DNA from 3 places in the Pantoea sp. X-Soil-ISGK-285 genome. Region 3 is predicted to be linked to each of the others. Evidence: predicted binding sites of a transcription regulator. Region 3 holds the regulator's gene; each other region holds the start of a gene.

The links. The regulator LexA, encoded in region 3, represses DNA repair genes until DNA is damaged. The targets are predictions, from matches to a motif close to TNCTGTATGTACATACAGNA.
Region 1: the regulator LexA is predicted to act here: its motif matches at 1,958-1,977, upstream of dinG (ATP-dependent DNA helicase DinG).
Region 2: the regulator LexA is predicted to act here: its motif matches at 1,255-1,274, upstream of AC6I8B_RS11860 (DinI-like family protein).

The regions. Positions count from the first base shown of each region.
Region 1 is NZ_AP035938.1:1,290,583-1,293,858, reverse strand. Features, by position in the region: gene dinG (ATP-dependent DNA helicase DinG) at 1-1,930, opposite strand, end outside; gene AC6I8B_RS06070 (GNAT family N-acetyltransferase) at 2,122-2,640, opposite strand; gene AC6I8B_RS06065 (helix-turn-helix domain-containing protein) at 2,637-3,200, opposite strand.
Region 2 is NZ_AP035938.1:2,475,765-2,479,040, forward strand. Features, by position in the region: gene yedD (lipoprotein YedD) at 1-58, opposite strand, end outside; gene AC6I8B_RS11850 (DUF6388 family protein) at 313-636, shown strand; gene iraP (anti-adapter protein IraP) at 839-1,138, opposite strand; gene AC6I8B_RS11860 (DinI-like family protein) at 1,313-1,552, shown strand; gene AC6I8B_RS11865 (hypothetical protein) at 1,591-1,857, opposite strand; gene AC6I8B_RS11870 (hypothetical protein) at 2,009-2,350, opposite strand; gene AC6I8B_RS11875 (hypothetical protein) at 2,337-2,720, opposite strand; gene AC6I8B_RS11880 (helix-turn-helix domain-containing protein) at 2,857-3,276, shown strand, end outside.
Region 3 is NZ_AP035938.1:308,155-311,430, reverse strand. Features, by position in the region: gene dinF (MATE family efflux transporter DinF) at 1-781, opposite strand, end outside; gene lexA (transcriptional repressor LexA) at 882-1,496, opposite strand; gene AC6I8B_RS01355 (diacylglycerol kinase) at 1,602-1,970, opposite strand; gene plsB (glycerol-3-phosphate 1-O-acyltransferase PlsB) at 2,099-3,276, shown strand, end outside.

The DNA.
Region 1 (3,276 bases), 980 kb from region 3:
AGCTCTGCACCTCAAACGGATAGCGTTTCAGGCTTTTCAGCCACTCGCCTTCGGTCAAAATTACCGGACTGTCTACCGGGGGAAAAGCGATTTTATGGATATGCACCTGACTCAGCAGATCGCCTTTGAGATCCAGCCCTTCGGCAAACGACTGCAGGCCAATCAGGATGCTGGTTTCCCCTTTGGCGACGCGCTGACGATGCAGATCGACCAGGCGGCTGCGAGGCTGATCGCCCTGAACCAGCATTGAGAGGCGCAGGTCGGGCAGACAGGCGACAAACTGCTGCATCACCCGGTTGCTGGCAAACAGCACCAGCACGCCTTTGTGCTTTTTCTCCGCCATCTGCTGCCGGAAGAAACCGGCCATCTCCGCGATATGCTCCGCTTCGTGCGTCATCAGCGGCTCATAGCGCATCTGCGGGATCACCAGCTTGCCCTGCTCCACGTGGTTAAACGGGGAGTCCAGCGCCACAAAGCGGTCGCCCGCTTTCTCGCTGAGTCCCGACATCTCCTGCAGGCGGTTGAAACTGTTAAGCGATCGCAGCGTGGCGGAGGTCACAACCACGTGCGGAATTTTACGCCACAGCATCTTCTCCAGCTGGTCGCTGACGCGGATGCCAGCGCAGTGAAACAGCAGGTGCGCCTGACCTTCGCGCAGCTCGCGGGTGATCCACTTCGACACCGGCGCGCCAGAGGCTTTTTCCATCGCCGCCAGCCGCCACAGTTTGCTGACCGATTCGAACCAGCCAAACTGGCGATTGAGCTGCAGCAGATTGCGATGCAGTCGCACCACATCCACTTTACCTGTCTGCTCGCTCAGCGCATTAATCAAACCTTCACTCAGGCCGCGTAGCGCATCGCTGAGCTTAAAGAGCCGGGCGCAGAGATCCAGCAGCTCCTGCGGCAACGCGCCCAGCACAAAGCGGAATTCGCCCGGCTGGTTATGCGGTGGCAGCAGCGGATTCAGCGCCTGAGCGGTAATCGTCAGCAGTTCGCGCAGCTCATCGCAGTGCGCTTTCAGCCGCTCCGGGTTAGCCAGCGGCGGCGGCGATTTTGGCCGCATCTGCGTCATAATGCTCTCTACCAGCTTGATAAAGAGGTCGAGCTGCAGGCTGCTCCAGCCCGGCGTGATGTCGGCGCTCATCTCCAGCGCATCGCGGGCCACTTCCGGCAAGTGATGCCCTTCATCCAGCACCAGCATCAGGTTTTTTGCCGGTGGCAGCACCGACTCATTCTCCATTGCGGCCATGACCAGCGCATGGTTCGCCACCACTACATCCACCTGCTCGATTTCGCGCCGCGCCACAAAGAACGGGCATTCACGATACCAGCGACAGTGTGCGCCAAGGCAGCTCGCTTTGTCGGTGGAGAGCCGCTGCCACAGGCTGTCGCTGACGTTCTCGTCGCTGTGATCGCGCAGGCCGTCCCACTGATAGCGATCCAGCGATTTCTGCAACCGGCCACACTGCGTCTGCTCCTCTTTAGTGCTGCTGACGGCGTCATCGTCCAGATAAAGCAGCAGATCGCCCTGCTCATCGTCATCGGCCGCCATCGCCGCCAGATTACGCGGACAGACATAGCGCCCGCGGCCAAAGGCGGCAGTAAAGGTGAGATCGGGAATGATTTTTTTCAGCAGCGGCAGATCTTTGGTGAAGATTTGATCCTGCAGCGCCACGTTGGCGGTGCTGATCACCAGCCGCTTCTCCTGGGCGCGGCTGGCCGCGATGCCCGGGATCAGATAAGAGAGGGTTTTGCCCACGCCGGTTGGCGCTTCAACCGCCAGATGGCGCGAATCGTCGCCCGCCAGGCACTTCGCCACTTCGGCGATCATCTGGCGCTGCGGCGCACGTGGGATGAAGTCAGGCACCTGCTCCTGAAGCGCTTTATACCATTGCGCTATCTGGCTTTTTACTGCGGCTGTCAGGGCCATGATTTGCGTTACCACACCGAAAATATGGCCTGTATTTTTACACAGTATCCTGTTGGCGTCAGCTTTCGCGCCGAATTTTTCGTGCGACGTCGTAAATTTCAGCAGTTGCCCGTTTCAGGGTCGTGCGGGCAGCCCGTCAACCCAGGCCGGTCCGGCACGAAGAAAGGCCAGCCGCATGAGCTAGCGGCTGGCTACGCCAGCACTTTGTACATATAGGTGGTGGCATCCAGCACGCCCGCGGTGGATTCGGCATAAAACGGGATCGACCCCGCCACCTGCCAGCCCAGCGAGCGATAGAGATCGCTGGCGACATCGCCGCTGCGCGTATCCAGCACCAGCAGCGTTTTGCCCTGCGCACGGGCCTGCTGCTCAGCGCGCTGCATCAGCTCACGCGCGATGCCCTGACGGCGCGCCTGCGGATGCACCAGCAGTTTGCTGATCTCCGCCCGGTGTCGGCCATTAGGCATGGCGCTGCCATTGAGAATGACCGTGCCCACGATGCGACCGTGCTGCCGCGCAACGAATAGTTCGCTGTCGCCGTCTGCCAGACCGGCAATCCGCTGCTGCCAGAATCGCGTCATCACCTCTTCGTCTTCAGCATCAATAAAGCCGACGCTGGCGCCGTCTGCCACACAGCCCTGCAGCACCGCTGTGAGTTCATCCAATTGCGGTTGCGCTTCGTCGGCGCGAAGTATTCTGTAATCGATCATGGTTTCGCCACCACCAGTAAATAGCGCGCGCCGTCAGTCAGGTGCGCCTCAAAAGCCGATTTCCCGACCAGATGAAAACGTAAGCAATCACCGGGCTTCAGCGCCCACTGCTGCGGCCCCATCGTGACAGTGAGGCCGCCCTCGCGCAGCCAGATATGCTGCTCCAGACCCTGAATGGGTGGCGCATCGTAATCTATACGTGCACCAGGCCGTAATTTGCCCTCAACCAGTTCGCATCGGAAATGAAGCGCAGGAGGTGAGACATTCCGGCGAATAAATCCGCTGGATTCATCCTGCCACACGGGCTGCTGGTCATCTCTGATCAGCAGGCTGGACTCAACCTCCACTTCACTGAGCAGGCGCGACATCGTTAATCCGTAGGCAACACACAGACGGTTAAGCAGCGCAGCAGTAGGGCTGGTCTCGCTTCGCTCAATGCGCGATAATGACGCACGACTGATGCCCGTTGCGACAGCAAGTTCATCCAGCGACCAGCCGCGTTGCAGGCGTAATTCTGCCAGCCTCACCGCCAGTCGTTGCTCTGTATTCAGCTCTGACATGGTGATTTCTCATATTTGGGAATAATTCTCTTATATGAGATATAACGGAGAAACGGCGTATCAGTCAAGTTGTACA
Region 2 (3,276 bases), 1.9 Mb from region 3:
CGTTGATTTGTGCACAGCCACTCAGTGCCAGCGCGGCAATCAGCATCCACTTTTTCATGTTTAATCCCTAAGATCCCATCAATGGCGGCTACGTTATAATTTTTCCACCGCGTTGCGCAAGGTATCTGGGTGTTCAAACACCACGCAGACCCTGATTGCGCCAGAATTTATCCCGCAGTGAGCTCCACGGTCAGGTTTTTGACCGGAAGTTCAGAGGCTGAACTGATGCAAACTCCGTCTTTTGTCACGCCTGACAAGCGGAAGACAACCCGCTACACTGACGCGCTGCAACAGACTTTCAGGAATATGAATATGAAAACGCCAGAAGCCTACTATGCCCAGGCGCGCGAGATGTTTTTTACCGCGCATCCCGACTTTCAGTCTGCACTTGATGAATTAACGGAGAGCGACGCCCGTGCAGCTAACCTGTCACTGCGACAGCTGCGCGAATGGCATGCCGAACGCATCTATGCGGCCTTTTTGCGGCAGAAGAATCTGGATGGAATGATCTTTTCTATTCAGCTCGCTGAGCCGGATAAAGCGGTGGCGGCTGAAGCTATCGAGACTTATCTCAAATCTCATGCTGAGTCGCTGGGGATGAGCTGGGAAGAGTTTTGCATCAAAAACGAGCTTTAATCAGGGCCGCGCTGAAGTTGTATATTGCAAACACCTCCAACCAGTTCCGGCACTGCAGATAAAATTGTACTAACCGGGGGAAAGTGTATAACTTCGGCGTGCGACTCAGGTCGTGATTGTCCTTTAACGAATAGTGCTGATGCACTGCCTCTGCAGGTGTTGTCTCAATTCCACCTCCAGAGGCGAATTTTTTTATCCGCCCCTACCCTTCACCTTCCGTCGCTTTACCCTTTACTTCAACATAACTCGCTACCGCCAGCAGACGATTAATATGCGTCAGCAGCAGATCCACATCAGACTGCAGAAACTCGGTCGAAGATTGCGAAGCGGTAACAATGGCATCCTGCACCGTTTCTGAAATAGTCAGCGAGTTGTCCTGTTTCGCCTGCACCAGCAGCGCCGCAACCAGCAGGGACTGCGCTTCAAGCTGCGCCGTCAACTCTTTTGCATCGACGTCCATCTTTGCCAGTTTTAGCAGAATATCAATTACCAGTTGTCGCATCGCGGACCTCCTAAAAGTAAGCCGCCATTATGTCGCGATGCGTGCGCATTTTGCTAGTCGAAGATTGAGGTTTATGCGAGATAAAAATTTACACGAAATCAGGCGCGCTGCCTTGCTACTGTTTTTATTTACAGTATTATATGTCAGCGATTTTGCCCTGAATGGATTGCCATCATGTTTGTTGAGTTGATTTATGACAAGCGCAACGTTGCCGGTTTACCGGGTGCTCGCGAGATGATTCGTGAGGAGCTGGAAAAGCGGGTGCATCGGGTGTTCCCTGACATTGAAGTTAAGGTCAAGCCGATGGAACGTAACGCGATTGATACTGATTTGAGTAAGAACGATAAAGCGACGGTTGCGCGGATTGTTGAAGAGATGTTCGACGAAGCGGAAATGTGGCTGGTGGCCGATTAATCCCTTAACGGCCACCACATCAGTTAGCAGGAGATGACTTAGCTCTCCTGCTCGCTGTGATTAACTTCAATCTCGATGTCCTGAATCGCGGCATCCAGATCTTCCAGCAGTTTACCCTGCTTATTCAGCAACGCATCGATTCGGTCGGCGTTGGTCTTGTCTTTATACTCACCCGCATCAAACGCTAACCATTGGCTGGAAAGGGTTTCGGTGTTGGTCTGAGCATAGTGACGCATCTCTTTTAGCTGAGAAGTCACGTCACGCAGATATTCAGTTTTGGTCTTGGTTTCTGTTGAATCGCTCATGCTAAATTTCCTTCTGGTCATCTATCCAAAGTGAGTAGGCTTAGCGGTTCATCAACCGGCCAATCAGCGGGCCTGCATTCAGGTACAAAATGTTGCCCGGATATTTAAAACTAGTCGATAATAGCGAAGCCGCATTAAGAATAATCGGAAGTTATGGTTTATGACCGGATTTCACGGCTGGCACCTCACTCTCAGTGACGACCTCTTTGACTTTTATGACCGTTTTGTCGGCTATGCGATCCGGTATTGCATCCAGCTTGTGCTGTATTGCTGCAACCTGATCGGTCAGCAGCTCCACTCTGTCATCACGCCGCGCCGCAATTAAGCGGTAATCCGCCCGAATCTCCTCGACCCGCTTGTTTGCGGTGTTACTGACGTAGAGAAAAATGATCGTCATCAGGATGCAAATCATCGAACAGCTCAGTAATACGCAGCCGAGGATAACTTTGCGCCGGTAAGACATAGGTGCCTTAGTGCTATTAATCGTGGCCATCACTGCGATCCTCCAGAGTTGAGATAAGCCGATCAATCTCATTACGAAATTTATCGTTCTGATCGGTTTCGGTCATTGCCAGTAAAATCCCTACCGCATTCTTGATTAACCGAAGATCCGTTTCGAGTGTCGAGATACGCCGCAGATTCCTGTCGTGCCGTTCGCGTAATTCATCGTTCTCCTCCCGTATCAGCACGTTGCTCTCTTTCAGCAACACCACCTGCTCTTTGTAGCTGGTAATAATTTCGCCGCCGGCTCGATTACTGGTAACGATTGACGCAATTCCCGCCAATAACGGTTTCCAGAACAGTGCTGCTGCCCCCCCACCCAGAACTAACGCACCCATACTGGTAATCAGACTACTTTCCATGCCACACCCCTTTGTACGGTAAGGTCTCTGGAACTTACTGCGTGCTGCTTAGCCACGTCCCGCGCATGAAATTTAAGATTGCTTAAATACCAGGCTTAAGTATACTTAAGTCACTCTCAACCAAAAAGTCAAGCTTATGAAAAACGAAACGCTGGGTGACCGCATCCGACTCCGACGTAAATCGCTGCAGTTAACGCAGAAGCAATTGGCGCAACAGGTAAAAGTGTCCCATGTGGCGATTTCGCAATGGGAAAAAGAAGAGACGCTGCCGCGCGGTGAGAACCTGCTGCGGCTCGCCGAAGCGCTGGGCTGCGCACCGGCTTTTCTGATAGATGGGGATGGTCCTGTTTTCAGCGAAAGCGCCTGGAGTGGTCTGCACCAGATCCCACTGCTTGCACAGCGCGACGTGCCGCGATGGCTGAGCGAGGCCGGTTCCGTCCGGCATGAACTGCTGATGCACAACGACATGGCGCTTTCACAGCAGAGCTTTGCCATCCGGGTGGAAGAACAGGCGATGACGCCCGCGATTCTGCGGAATGATGTGGTGATCATCGAT
Region 3 (3,276 bases):
GGGCACCCAGTACGGTCAGCGAGGCGAAACAGAGCTGCAGCATCAGAGAGCGCAGCATGATGTCCCGGTTCAGTCGCAGCAGCCGGCCGCTGTCACCGCGCCAGCTCTGCTTCAGCAGGCTAAGCGTAATTCCGCGCAGTTTTAACACCCGCCAGACCATGATGCTGCCGACAACCAGCGTAATGTATTCCGCCAGCGCCGTGGCGGTTGCCGCCCCCGCGACACCCCAGTGCAGCCCCATCACCAGCCAGAGATCGAGCACGATGTTAACCAGGTTGCCCACCACCAGCAGGATCACCGGCGCGCGTGCATACTGCACGCCCAGCAGCCAGCCCAGAATGACCAGGTTTGCCAGCGTGGCAGGCGCACTGAGCCAGCGAATCTGAATAAACAGTGCCGCCTGTTCGAGTACATCGGGATTGCCGCCAACGAGATGGGTCGACAGCTGAATAATCGGATAACGCAAAGCGATGAACAGTACGCCCGCCAGCAGCGCAATGATCAGCGGCTGAGTCAGCGCGCGTGCCAGCGCCATTTTATCGCCAGCGCCAAATGCCTGCGCCGTAAGGCCAGTGGTACTCATTCGAAGGAAAAGCAGCAGCATAAAGAGGAAGCTGGTCACTGTAGTCCCGACCGCAACCCCGCCAAGATAGACAGGGCTGTCGAGATGACCAATTACTGCAGTATCGACCACTCCCAGTAAGGGAACGGTGATATTTGAAAGGATCATCGGCAGCGCAAGCCGCCAGAGATTTTTATCGGTTGCCGTAATAAAGCGCATTCGCCGTTCCGTGCTCAGTGTCGCTGCGCAAAAGAGGCAGCGACAAAATTAGGGCAGACAGAATAGCATCAGAGAAGGCGAATGCACGCTGGCAGAAGAATCAGAGCCACTCGCCGTTGCGCACCACGCCAACAGCCAGACCTTCTATGGTCAGTGACTGCGCACGGGTATCGACGACAATCGGGTCAAAATCGCTGTTTTCCGGCAGCAGATGCACGATAGCACCCTGCTTTTTCCAGCGCTTAACGGTGACTTCATCATCAATGCGGGCAACCACAACCTGGCCGTTACGCACATCCTGGGTTTTATGCACCGCGAGCAGGTCGCCATCCATAATCCCGATATCTTTCATCGACATTCCGCTGACGCGCAGCAGGAAGTCAGCAGACGGCTTAAACAGGCCCGGATCGACCTTGTAGTGGGTTTCGATATGTTCCTGCGCCATGATCGGCTCACCGGCAGCAACCCGGCCAATCAGCGGTAGCCCTTCTGAGGCTTCTTCTTCCATTAACAGTCGAATGCCGCGCGATGCACCGGAAACGATCTCGATGACGCCTTTGCGCGCCAGCGCTTTCAGATGCTCTTCTGCCGCGTTCGGCGAACGGAAGCCCAGCTGCGCGGCGATTTCGGCACGCGTAGGCGGCATGCCCGTTGAAGAAATATGGTCGCGAATCAGGTCATAGACCTGCTGCTGCCTGCTGGTTAATGCTTTCATCCCGCCCCCTGGTTGTTTATACAGTCGCTGTGAGTATATACAGGTATTGGTGAAATGGAAACCGATTGTCAGGGAAAACGCGCCCTCAGACGCGTTATGGAAGGCTTATCGCAAATGTGTCCAGAGCAGCGCGATCCAGACGAAGAGTGCCAGTAATATGCTGATCAGCACCGCCGCCGAGCCCATGTCTTTTGCCCGGCCCGCCAGCGGATGATGCTCCTGACCGATGCGGTCGACCACCGCTTCAATGGCGCTATTGAGGATTTCAACAATGACCACCAGCACCACCGCACCAATCATGAGGATGCGGGAGACCACATCGACATCCAGCCAGCACGCGATAACAATAGCGGCCAGCGCAGCCAGCGCTTCCTGCCGAAACGCCGCTTCATGTTGCCAGGCGGCACGAAGCCCCTGCCATGAGTAACCTGCAGCTTTTACTATTCTGATAAGTCCGGTGGCATTATTTGCCATGATGTGGGAACCCTTTCATCGGATTGACGTCAATGTCTGGGCTGCGTGCAATTGGCACCACCACAGATCTTCGCTGCGCTTTCTGGTATGCTTGCGGCGCTTTGCTAACAAGAGGCTTCATGTTGTCTATGTCAGGTTGGCGTAAACTCTATTACAAACTGCTTAATTTACCACTGTCGTTTTTGGTAAAAAGTAAGGCCATTCCGGCCGATCCCGTGTCTGAACATGGTCTGGATCCGACCCGACCTATTATGTATGTTTTGCCTTACGATTCGAAGGCCGACTTACTGACTTTACGTGCACAGTGTCTGCGGCATCACCTGCCCGACCCGCTCACTCCGCTGGAGATTGATGGTTCTCTGCTGCCGCGCCACGTCTTTATCCACAATGGCCCACGCGTCTTCCCCTATTTTGTGCCCAGCGTTGAATCTGTGAAAATCTTTCACGATTACCTGGACCTGCATCGCAATAACCCTAAGCTGGATATTCAGATGCTGCCGGTCACGGTGATGTTTGGCCGCGCACCAGGACGTGAAGTCCAGGGCGAAGCAACGCCACACCTGCGGGTGCTGAACGGGGTGCAGAAGTTCTTTGCCGTTATCTGGCACGGGCGCGACAGTTTTGTCCGCTTCTCGCCGACAGTGTCGCTGCGCCGCATGGCAACTGAACACGGTACGGATCAGTCGATCGCCCAGAAGCTGGCTCGCGTGGCGCGCATTCATTTTGCCCGCCAGCGGCTGGCGGCGATTGGCCCGCGCTTGCCGGCGCGTCAGGATCTGTTTACTCGTCTGCTGCAATCCAAAGCGATTGAAAAAGCAGTAGAAGATGAAGCTCGCAGCAAAAAAATCTCCCATGAGAAAGCGCAGCAGAACGCCGTCGAAATGATGGAGGAGATTGCGGCAAACTTCTCCTATGAAGCCATCCGCGTAACTGACCGCGTGATGGGCTGGCTCTGGAGTCGGCTCTATCAGGGCATCAACGTCAATGGCGGCGAAAAAGTCCGCCAGCTGGCGCAGGATGGCCACGAGATTGTCTATGTGCCGTGCCATCGCAGCCACATGGATTATCTGCTGCTCTCCTATGTGCTCTATCATCAGGGTCTGGTGCCGCCGCACATCGCAGCCGGTATCAATCTCAACTTCTGGCCAGCCGGCCCGATTTTCCGTCGCCTGGGCGCTTTCTTTATTCGTCGTACCTTTAAAGGCAACAAGCTCTACGCCACGGTATTCCGCGAATATCTCGGCGAGCTATTCACCCGCGGCTATTCGGTTGAGTACTTTGTCGAAGGAGGCCGTTCACGAACCGG